Regions from separate parts of the Streptomyces sp. NBC_00775 genome, predicted to be linked through region 1. Evidence: riboswitches for the same ligand, from Rfam matches in the RefSeq annotation. Region 1 holds a riboswitch; the other holds the start of a gene.
What was found. Region 1 has a riboswitch for cyclic di-AMP ahead of OIC96_RS12400 (M23 family metallopeptidase). Riboswitches for the same ligand answer to the same signal wherever they lie in the genome.

Region 2: linked by a shared signal. The riboswitch ahead of OIC96_RS19485 (LysM peptidoglycan-binding domain-containing protein) and the one ahead of OIC96_RS12400 (M23 family metallopeptidase) in region 1 are both predicted to bind cyclic di-AMP.

The regions. Positions count from the first base shown of each region.
Region 1 is NZ_CP108938.1:2,772,779-2,777,728, forward strand. Features, by position in the region: gene OIC96_RS12390 (HPr family phosphocarrier protein) at 35-316, shown strand; gene OIC96_RS12395 (GntR family transcriptional regulator) at 534-1,229, opposite strand; gene OIC96_RS12400 (M23 family metallopeptidase) at 1,448-2,212, opposite strand; cyclic di-AMP (ydaO/yuaA leader) riboswitch at 2,226-2,383, opposite strand; gene OIC96_RS12405 (M16 family metallopeptidase) at 2,609-3,997, opposite strand; gene OIC96_RS12410 (M16 family metallopeptidase) at 3,994-4,950, opposite strand, start outside.
Region 2 is NZ_CP108938.1:4,376,633-4,381,582, reverse strand. Features, by position in the region: gene OIC96_RS19500 (hypothetical protein) at 17-199, shown strand; gene OIC96_RS19495 (HAD family hydrolase) at 279-1,091, shown strand; gene OIC96_RS19490 (GNAT family N-acetyltransferase) at 1,177-1,614, shown strand; gene OIC96_RS19485 (LysM peptidoglycan-binding domain-containing protein) at 1,642-2,418, opposite strand; cyclic di-AMP (ydaO/yuaA leader) riboswitch at 2,422-2,579, opposite strand; gene OIC96_RS19480 (hypothetical protein) at 2,849-3,178, opposite strand; gene OIC96_RS19475 (CocE/NonD family hydrolase) at 3,212-4,950, opposite strand, start outside.

The DNA.
Region 1 (4,950 bases):
CTAGACAACCCTGAACACTGAAGGGCAGCATCACATGGCTGAGCGCCGCGTCAACGTCGGCTGGGCTGAGGGCCTCCACGCCCGTCCCGCCTCCATCTTCGTCCGGGCCGCCACGGCCTCCGGCATCCCCGTGACGATCGCCAAGGCCGACGGCAACCCCGTCAACGCGGCCTCCATGCTCGCGGTCCTCGGCCTGGGCGCCCAGGGCGGCGAGGAGATCGTCCTCGCCTCCGACGCCGAGGGTGCGGAAGCCGCCCTCGACCGTCTGGCGAAGCTGGTCGCCGAGGGTCTCGAGGAGCTCCCCGAGACCGTCTGAGCATCACGCGCACTGTGCGGCGGAGCCGCGTCACCCCATCCCGGGCGGCGCGGCTCCGCCGCTTTTCGGTACACCGTCCAGGAATTCTCCGCGCGCCGCCCGCGCACCTCGCGCCACACACACGGAAATAGCGCGCACCGGAATTCACGGCACGCGAAAAGAGGGGCAACAGAAATAGACCCCCGCCGAATATCCCTCTTTGTATACGGCGCCCTTGTTAATGCCGCAGGCCCGTCATGTTTACGGGATGTTGCGAAGTCCTCACACGTTCCGGACGATCTCCGCCGCCGGGAAACCGGAGCCGGTGCGCGGCCGAGGCGCGCTCGGTGTGCAGGGCCGTGATCGCCCTGGCCCGCTCGCTGTCGCCGCGCGCGACCGCGTCCACGATGCCGCCGTGCTCCGCCCAGGACTCCGCGGGGTTGGCCGGCGCCTCCACCGCGTACATCCAGGCGATCTTGTGCCGCAGCTGGCCGAGCGTGGAGGTCAGCGCGGGGCTTCCGGAGGCCTGCGCGAGGGTCTCGTGGAACCAGCCGCCCAGCGAGCGCAGATCCTCGCTGTGGCCCCTCCTGGCCCGCTCCTGACCCAGCCTGACCAGGCCTCGGAGCACCTTGAGGTGGGCCTCGGTACGGCGCTGCGCGGCCCGTGCGGCACCCAGCGGCTCAAGGAGCATGCGCATCTCGAGCAGGTCGGAGGCCTCCAGCTCGGTGGGCTCCGCGACGCACGCGCCCGCGTGCCGCCGGGTCACGACGAAGCCCTCGGCCTCCAGCGTGCGCAGCGCCTCGCGCACCGGGACGCGCGAGACGCCGTAGCGACGCGCGAGCAGTTCCTCGGTGAGCCGGCTCCCTCGCTCGTAGACACCCGCGACGATGTCGTCACGGATCGCCGTGCATACCGAGTGCGCCGGAATACGCATGACCGGACCTCCGCTTTAATCCCCGCGAAACGCCATCGATTGACGCTTGTTCAGTGACTCTATTGCAGGGAGCCGGAATTTCCGATGGCAGGCCGGAATCCAGGGATATTTTTTGGACAGACGGCCGTGCGAAACGACGATGCCCCGGCTCGGGGCCGGGGCATCGGAAGTGGTGGAGATCTGGTGAAGCGGTCGTCAGACGTTCACGCCGCCGAACGTCAGACGTTCACGCCGTGCGAGCGAAGGTAGGCGACGGGGTCGATGTCCGAGCCGTACTCCGCGGTCGTACGGGCCTCGAAGTGGAGGTGCGGCCCGGTGGTGTTGCCGGTGGCCCCGGAGAGGCCTATCTGCTGGCCCGGGGTGACCGTCTGCCCCACGGAGACGCCGATGGACGACAGGTGGCCGTACATCGTGTACGTGCCGTCGTGCATCTTGATGACGACCTGGTTGCCGTAGGCGCCGCCCCAGCCGGCCGTGACGACCGTGCCGGAACCCACGGAGTGCACCGAGGTGCCGGACGCGGCGTGGAAGTCGACGCCGGTGTGGCTGCCGGAGGACCAGAGGCTGCCGCCGGCCTTGTAGCCGGTGGAGATGTACGAGCCGGTGATCGGCACGACGAAGGTGTTGAGGCGCTTGCGCTCGGCGGCACGGGCGGCGCGCTCCTTGGCCTCGCGCTCCTTCTTCGCCTCCTCCGCGGCCTGCTTCCGGGCGGCCTGCTCGGCAGCCTTCTTCGCGGCGGCCTCGTCGGCGGCGTGCTGCTGGGCCGCGGCCTGGGCGTCGATCTTCTCGGCGAGGGAGTCGCCGATGGTGATGACGGGGGTGAGCCCGGTCTGCTCGACGGAGGACTCCGCGGCGAGCGCGGGGGCGGCCATGGTTCCGATGACACCGGTGGTGGCGAGCGCCGCGACGCCGACGGCGTTCGTGGTCGTGCGCTGCACGCGGCTCGGGCGACGGTGCTTCCCTGTGCCACAGGTGAACGCCATGTAGGGGCTGTTCCTTTCCTTCCTTCTCGCCTACCGGGTTAGCTGACGGGTTCGGAGCAGGAAGGTCTCCTACGGACCCCCTCCTGGGAGGGCGTCCGATTCACCCCAGGGACTACGTGGGTCCCCGGCTCCCCTGGCTCGCGCCGTACGGGGACTCGGCGATGACTGTCCGGTGCCGCGGGCGCGGCGCACTGCCTGACGAACAGCCGCACCGACGCTAATCGGGACATCTTTCAATCGACAAACGGATCACGGCTTTTGTAGCGCATGACACAGGGCAGACAGGCAACCTCCCTACCAATACGGACATCTTGGGGACGAAGTCCGGACAAAAGAAGACCCAGGTGACTCTTCAGTCACCCGGGTCCTCAGGGAGTGGCTCTGTTCCGCTCTGCTCTACTCGGCCCGGACGACGCTCACTTCACCGATTCCGAGGGCTTGGACGGGCTCCTCGATCTGCGCGGCGTCGCCCACCAGGACGGTCACCAGACGGTCCACCGGGAAAGCGCTCACGGCGGCCGCGGTGGCCTCCACGGTGCCGGTCGCGGCGAGCTGCTGATACAGCGTCGCCTGGTAGTCGTCCGGCAGGTACTGCTCGACCTGGTCGGCGAGCGTGCTCGCGACGGCCGCCGCGGTCTCGAACTTGAGGGGCGCCACACCCACCAGGTTCTGCACGGCGACATCGCGCTCGGCGTCCGTCAGGCCCTCGGCGGCGAGGGTGCGCAGCACCTTCCACAGGTCGTCGAGCGCCGGACCGGTGTTCGGGGTGTCCACGGAGCCGCTGATGGCGAGCATCGCGACGCCCGTGCCGTCCGGCGCGGCGCGCAGCACCTGGCCGAACGCCCGCACACCGTAGGTGTATCCCTTTTCCTCGCGCAGAACACGGTCCAGGCGCGAGGTGAGGGTGCCGCCGAGGCAGTACGTGCCGAGCACCTGGGCGGGCCACACGCGGTCGTGCCGATCGGCGCCGACGCGGCCGATGAGCAGCTGTGTCTGGACGGCGCCGGGCCGGTCCACGATGATCACGCGGCCGGTGTCGTCGGCGCTCACCGGCGGCACGGGACGCGGCTCGGCGGACGAGCCGGTCCAGGAGCCGAGCGTGTCGGCCAGCAGCGCGTCGAGGTCGACACCGGTGAGGTCACCGACGATGACCGCGGTACCCGTCGCGGGGCGAACGTGCTTCTCATAGAAGGCCCGTACGGCTGCCGAGTCGATCTTCTGGACGGTCTCCTCGGTGCCCTGGCGCGGGCGCGACATGCGCGCGGTCGCCGGGAACAGCTCCTTGGAGAGCTCCTTGGCGGCGCGGCGGGCCGGGTTGGCCGCCTCGTGCGGGATCTCGTCCAGGCGGTTGCGGACCAGTCGCTCCACCTCGCTGTCCGCGAACGCCGGTGCCCTCAGGGCGTCGGCGAGCAGACCGAGCGCCTTGGGGAGGCGCGAGACGGGGACTTCGAGGGACAGGCGTACGCCGGGGTGGTCGGCGTGTGCGTCGAGGGTGGCGCCGCAGCGCTCCAGCTCGGCGGCGAACTCCTCGGCGGAGTGCTTGTCGGTGCCCTCGGAGAACGAGCGCGCCATGATCGTGGCGATGCCGTCGAGGCCCGCGGGTTCGGCCTCCAGCGGCGCGGCGAGGATCACCTCGACGGCGACGACCTGCTGGCCGGGGCGGTGGCAGCGCAGGACGGTCAGACCGTTGTCGAGCGTGCCGCGCTCGGGCGACGGGAAGGCCCACGGCCTGGCCTCGCCGGCCTGGGGCTGCGGGTGGAAGTCCATGGTGGCGAGCTCGGTCACTTCGCCGCCTCCTCGTCGGTGTCTTCAGCGGCGTCAGTGTCTTCGGCGGTCTCGGCGGCGGTCGGTTCGTAGACGAGCACCGCGCGGTTGTCGGGGCGCAGGCGGGCCTTGGCGACCTCCTGGACCTCCTCGGCGGTGACGTCGAGGACGCGCCGCACGGCGGTCAGGGCGAGCTGCGGGTCGCCGAACAGGACGGCGAACCGGCACAGTTCGTCGGCGCGGCCCGCGACCGTGCCGAGCCGGTCCAGCCACTCGCGCTCCAACTGGGCCTGCGCGCGCTCCATTTCCTCGGCCGTGGGGCCCTCCTCGGCGAACCGGGCGAGCTCCTCGTCGACGGCGGCCTCGATGACCGGGACCTCGACATCGCCGGACGTCTTCACATCCAGCCACCCCAGGGAGGGAGCTCCGGCCAGGCGCAGCAGGCCGAACCCGGCCGCGACGGCGGTGCGGTCGCGGCGTACGAGCCGGTTGTAGAGCCGGGAGGACTCGCCGCCGCCGAGGACGGTGAGCGCCACGTCGGCCGCGTCGGACGCGCGCGTGCCGTCCTCCGGGAGCCGGTAGGCGGCCATCAGGGCGCGCGCCGGGACCTCCTCCTCGACGACCTCGCGCAGCTGCTCGCCCATGATGTCGGGCAGCGAGCCGTCACGCGGGGCGGGCTTGCCGTCGTGCCCGGGGATGGAGCCGAAGTACTTCTCGACCCAGGCGAGCGTCTGCTCCGGGTCGATGTCGCCGACGACCGACAGCACCGCGTTGTTGGGCGCGTAGTAGGTGCGGAAGAACGCGCGGGCGTCCTCCAGGGTGGCCGCGTCCAGGTCCGCCATCGACCCGATCGGGGTGTGGTGGTAGGGGTGGCCCTCGGGGTACGCAAGCGCGGTCAGCTTCTCGAACGCGGTGCCGTAGGGCACGTTGTCGTAGCGCTGCCGGCGTTCGTTCTTGACGACGTCCCGCTGGTT
Region 2 (4,950 bases), 1.6 Mb from region 1:
CAGGCTTGAGCTTCATGTGTCTCCCCGCACTCTCTCGATGAAGGCCGGCGGCTCTTGGGGCGTCAGGGCCCGCGCCCGGATCATTCCACCCCGCCAACTCTCCGCCCCCACCGACCACTTCACCGTCCTCCTCTCCGCGCCCCCGGAGGTGCTCGTGCTGCCCGAACCGGCCGCGCTGTCCGCGCCGCCCGTGCGGTGAACGGCGTTGCGGACGGGATACCGGACGTCGTCCGGTTCACGCCGGGCCGATGTGTCGTTCGATCCGTATTCTTCGGATCATGGCCGCTCCGACTGCATATTCACTCATCGCCACTGACCTGGACGGAACGCTGCTGCGCGGCGACGACACACTCTCCGACCGGTCGCGGGCCGCGTTGGCGAGAGCCACGGCCGAGGGGGCCCGGCATCTGGTGGTGACGGGACGGCCGGCGCCGAGGGTCCGACCGCTCCTCGACGAACTCGGCGGCGAGGGGCTGGCGGTGTGCGGTCAGGGGGCGCAGCTGTACGACGCCGGGGCGGACCGTCTGCTGTGGTCGGTGACCCTGGACAGGGAGCTGGCGGAGACGGCGCTGGGCAAGATCGAGGCGGAGGTCGGGCTGCTCTACGCGGCGGTGGACCAGGACGGCGTGGACGGGCTGACGCTGATCGAGCCGGGGTATGTCATGCCGCATCCGACACTGCCGGCAGTGCGGGTGCGGCGGCGCGACGACCTGTGGACGGAGCCGATCAGCAAGGTGTTGCTCCGTCACCCTTCCTTGTCCGACGACGAGTTGGCGTCGGCGGCGCGCGGAGTGGTGGGTTCCCTGGCGACGGTCACCATGTCGGGGCCGGGCACCGTCGAACTCCAGCCATGCGGCGTGACCAAGGCGACGGGGCTCGCCCTCGCCGCCGAACACCTCGGGCTCGGCCCCGCCACCACCCTCGCCTTCGGTGACATGCCCAATGACATCCCGATGTTCGACTGGGCCGCCCACGGCGTCGCCATGGCCAACGCCCACCCGGAACTCAAGGCGGTGGCCGACGAGGTGACCTTGTCGAACGAGGACGACGGGATCGCCGTGGTGCTGGAGCGGCTGTTCGAGGCTCGTTAGGCCCGGCCGCGCCGACATCCCCGTCCCGCCGCCGTCCCGCTGTCGTGCCCCTGCGGTCCGGGAGGCGGCCGATACGCTCCGGCGCATGAGCGTTCAGGTGGAGATCATCCGGGAAGCGAGTCAAGAACTTGTCGACGCCTTCGGCCGGTTGCTGCCTCAGTTGTCGTCGACCGCCAAGCCCCTCGACGGCGAGGCGGTCGACCGGATGGTGTCCTGCGATGCGAACACGGTGCTGGTCGCCCGTGCCGCGGGCGAGATCGTCGGCACGCTGACCCTGGTACTGCTTCCCATGCCGTCCGGGCTGCGCGCCCGCATCGAGGACGTGGTCGTGGACGTTGCGGCGCGCGGCCGGGGAGTCGCGGCGCTGCTGACTCAGGAAGCTCTGCGGATGGCCCGGGAAGCGGGCGCCCGGACCGTCGATCTGACCTCCCGGCCGGACCGGCCGGCGGCGAACCGGCTGTACGAACGTCTTGGGTTCCAGGCCCGGCAGTCGACGGTCTACCGGTACCTGGTGGACGAGTAGTAGGGGGACGGGCAGGGGGAGGGCTGGTCAGTAGGCCCCGTTGACGTTGTCGATCGAGCCGTACACCGCCGCCGCGTAGTTGCAGGCCGCCGTGATGTTCGCGACCGGGTCGTAGGGGTTCGTCGAGGTGCCGGCGACGTGGTAGGCGTTGAAGGTCGGGTCGATGACCTGGAGGAGGCCCTTGGACGGGGTGCCGGCGGCGGCGTTCGAGTCCCAGTTGTTGATGGCCAGGGGGTTGCCCGAGGACTCACGCATGACGTTGCGGTAGATGCCGTTGTAGGTGCCCGGAATGCCCGACTTGGCCATGATGGCCAGGGACTGCTTGATCCAGCCGTCGAGGTTGTTGGCGTACGTCGTGGTGGAGGCGGGGGTGGCCGTGGTCGCCGCGGACTTGGCGGTCGCCGTGGTTGCCTTCGCCGTCGAGCTCGACGCGGTCGACTTCACGGTCTTCGTGCCCACCGTCAGCGTCAGGCCCGGGCGGATCACGGCCGGGTTCGCGCCGATGACCGCGCTGTTCGCCTCGTACAGCTTCTTCCAGCCGCCGCTCGTGGGGTTCTTCGCCGCGATCGTGGAGAGGGTGTCGCCCGCGGCCACCTTGTAGGTGAGGAGCTGGATGTCCGTGGTCGTGGTCGCGGCGGTCTTCGCGACCTGCGCCACCTGCGCCACCTGTGTAGGTGTGGCCGCGTGGGCGCCGGTCGCGCTCACGAGGGGGAGTGCGAGCGCGGCTCCGCTCGTGCCGACGGCGACCATGCCGCGGGTGAGGGTGCTGGTCTTCGTGCGGCGGTGCTTGCCTCGTGCGGGCATGGCGATTTTCCTCTCCGGTGCCTGCGAGGTGAGCTGTCGGGTTCGGGCGGGAGATGCCCGGCCGCGCTGTGGACGCGGCTTCACCCCTAGCCGTTCCGGGGGTCCGGATCGGCGGCTTACCTGGGTCCCCCGCTCCTGCCGTGCGTGGGTGGGTGGGGTTTCCGGGCGGCGGCAGGATTCGGCGTTCCGCTCGGATCGGGGCGAACGTATGCGAGAGCACATGTCGGGAACAAGACCTGATGTCGCAGTGAAGATCGCTTTAGCCTGGATATGGCGAGGGCGAAACGTCCGATTGCGCCGGAATTCGATCCTCAACTTGCCTTTTGCAAAGGGGGAGTCGTCGAGGGGACTCTGACGCCGGGTTTGGTCGGGCGTGACCCAATTCACGCGACCAAGCGCAATCAAAGCGGCAAGGCGGGCAACTCGGGCATTACGGTGCGAGCGTCCAGGCGGGGGAGTGCCTCGGCGGAGCCGGGCGGACCTCCCACGCGGAGAGATCCGTGTCGGGGTCGTCGTCGGGGAGGCGGCCCGCGTTGGGCTTGAAGTAGAGGCCGTAGCCCCAGTATTCGGGAAGCTCGTGGCACATCAGGTCGGGGTACGGCTCGAACTGCTGCCCCTCGTATGCCCTGTTGATCCTCGCCACCGCCTCCGCCCGCGAGATCCCGAAGCGCGTGACCATCTCCTGGGCCATCTCACGGAAGTACGCGAGCATGCCCTCGTCGAGGTCCATCAGGAATTCCCCGGTCCGCGATCGCGCCATGGTGCGATCGTTCCCTATGGCGCCCCTGGGCCTCTAGCCCGCCGTTCTGGGGATTCTCCTTTCCCACGTCCGGTGGAAGACCACCTCGTCGCCGTCCTTGCAGATCACCTCGTTGGACGTGATGAAGTCCTCGGCGTCGCAGGTGATCTCGGACGTCGTGGACACCCGTGCGTCCCACGGCAGGTCCGGGCGGTGGAGGCGGACCGACCAGGTCGAGCGGGCGCGGGCCGACAGGGGATCGGAGGCGTCGATCGTGTACGTCTCCAGCGCGTCCTCGGTGAATTCGAGGCCGTCGGGGTACACGCGCGTGCCGCCGTAGCGCGGGTCCACCTCCAGACGCCAGGTGCCAGCGGCAACGTCACGGACGACCAGGCGTTCCGGGCGGGGTTCGTCCAGCGTCGCGGGGACGACGACTCCCAGGGGCTCGGACTGCTCCGGTTCCTCGAACGTGAGCGAGGGCGTCGACTCCCGTGCCCGCAGCGGGAGTTCCAGCGTGCTGCCCGCCGGATCCAGGGTGAAGCCGGCCTCCGAGCCCGGCTGGGGCCAGATCCAGGGCCAGTACGCCGAGGAGACGGAGAGGCGGATGCGATGGCCCGCCGGGAACGCGTAGCCGATGCCGTTCAGGTCGAAAACCACGTCCTCCGTAGTGCCCGGTTTCCAGGAAACCGCCTGGTCACGGCCGTAGCGCGCTGACAGGTTCAGCACACCTCGGGTGACGAGCGTCGAAGCTCCGTCGGGGGCCACGTCGCAGAGGCGGGCGATCACCTGGCCCCGGGGGGTCGAGGACGTCAGCCGCAGCCGGACCCGGGTACGGCCCAACACCCAGGTTTCCTCCGGCACTTCGAACTCGAAGCACGCCGATCTCGCGTCCTCCTCCCGCTGGTCCGGCGGCAGATCCGCGTCGTTCCCGAAGGGGAAGAAGCGGCCCGCGTCCACCCCCGTGTGCTGGGGGGAACGGACCAGGACCGGCGCCCCCTGGAGCGCGTACGAGACCGGGGTCACCGAGGGGGAGGGCCAGGCGGGGTCACCCACCCAGCGGCCGGGCAGGGACGGGTACGTCGTCGCCGGGGGATGCGCGTCCATCACGTACGAGCGGAGCACGGGGGTGGACATGGCGCCGGTGTCCTTGTCCCGGAGCCAGTGGTCCCACCAGCGCAGGGTCTCCTGGAGGAAGCCGATCGCCGGGCCCGGTGGCAGGCCGCGGTCCGGGTACTGGTGCGACCAGGGGCCGATCAGGCCTCGTACGCGGTCGGGCGGCAGGTTCTCGACCAGGCGCAGCACCGTGTCGCGGTACGGGTCGTGCCAGCCGCCGACCGCCAGGACGGCCGCGCGGATGGCGCCGTAGTCCTCGCAGGCGCTGCCGTGGCGCCAGTACGCGTCCCGGGTCTGGTGGGACAGCCAGGTGTGGACGAACGGGTCGACCGCCTCCAGGCGCTTCACCCACATGTCCCGCCACATCACCTCGCCCACGTGCACCGGGTCCGGCGGGCGGGAGACGAAGGCCAGCATCGTGGCCGCCCAGGCGTGCATGTCGACGGCGAGGACGGAACCTCCCATGTAGTGCACGTCGTTGTCATAGCGGTCGTCCGTCGAGCAGACCGTGACGATCGCCTTGAGCGGCTCGGGCGCGAGGGCCGCGATCTGGAGGGAGTTGAAGCCACCCCAGGAGATGCCGAACATGCCGACCCTGCCGCTGCACCAGGGCTGGGCGGCCAGCCAGTCGATGACCTCCACCCCGTCGGCCAGCTCCACCTGCGAGTACTCGTCCGTCG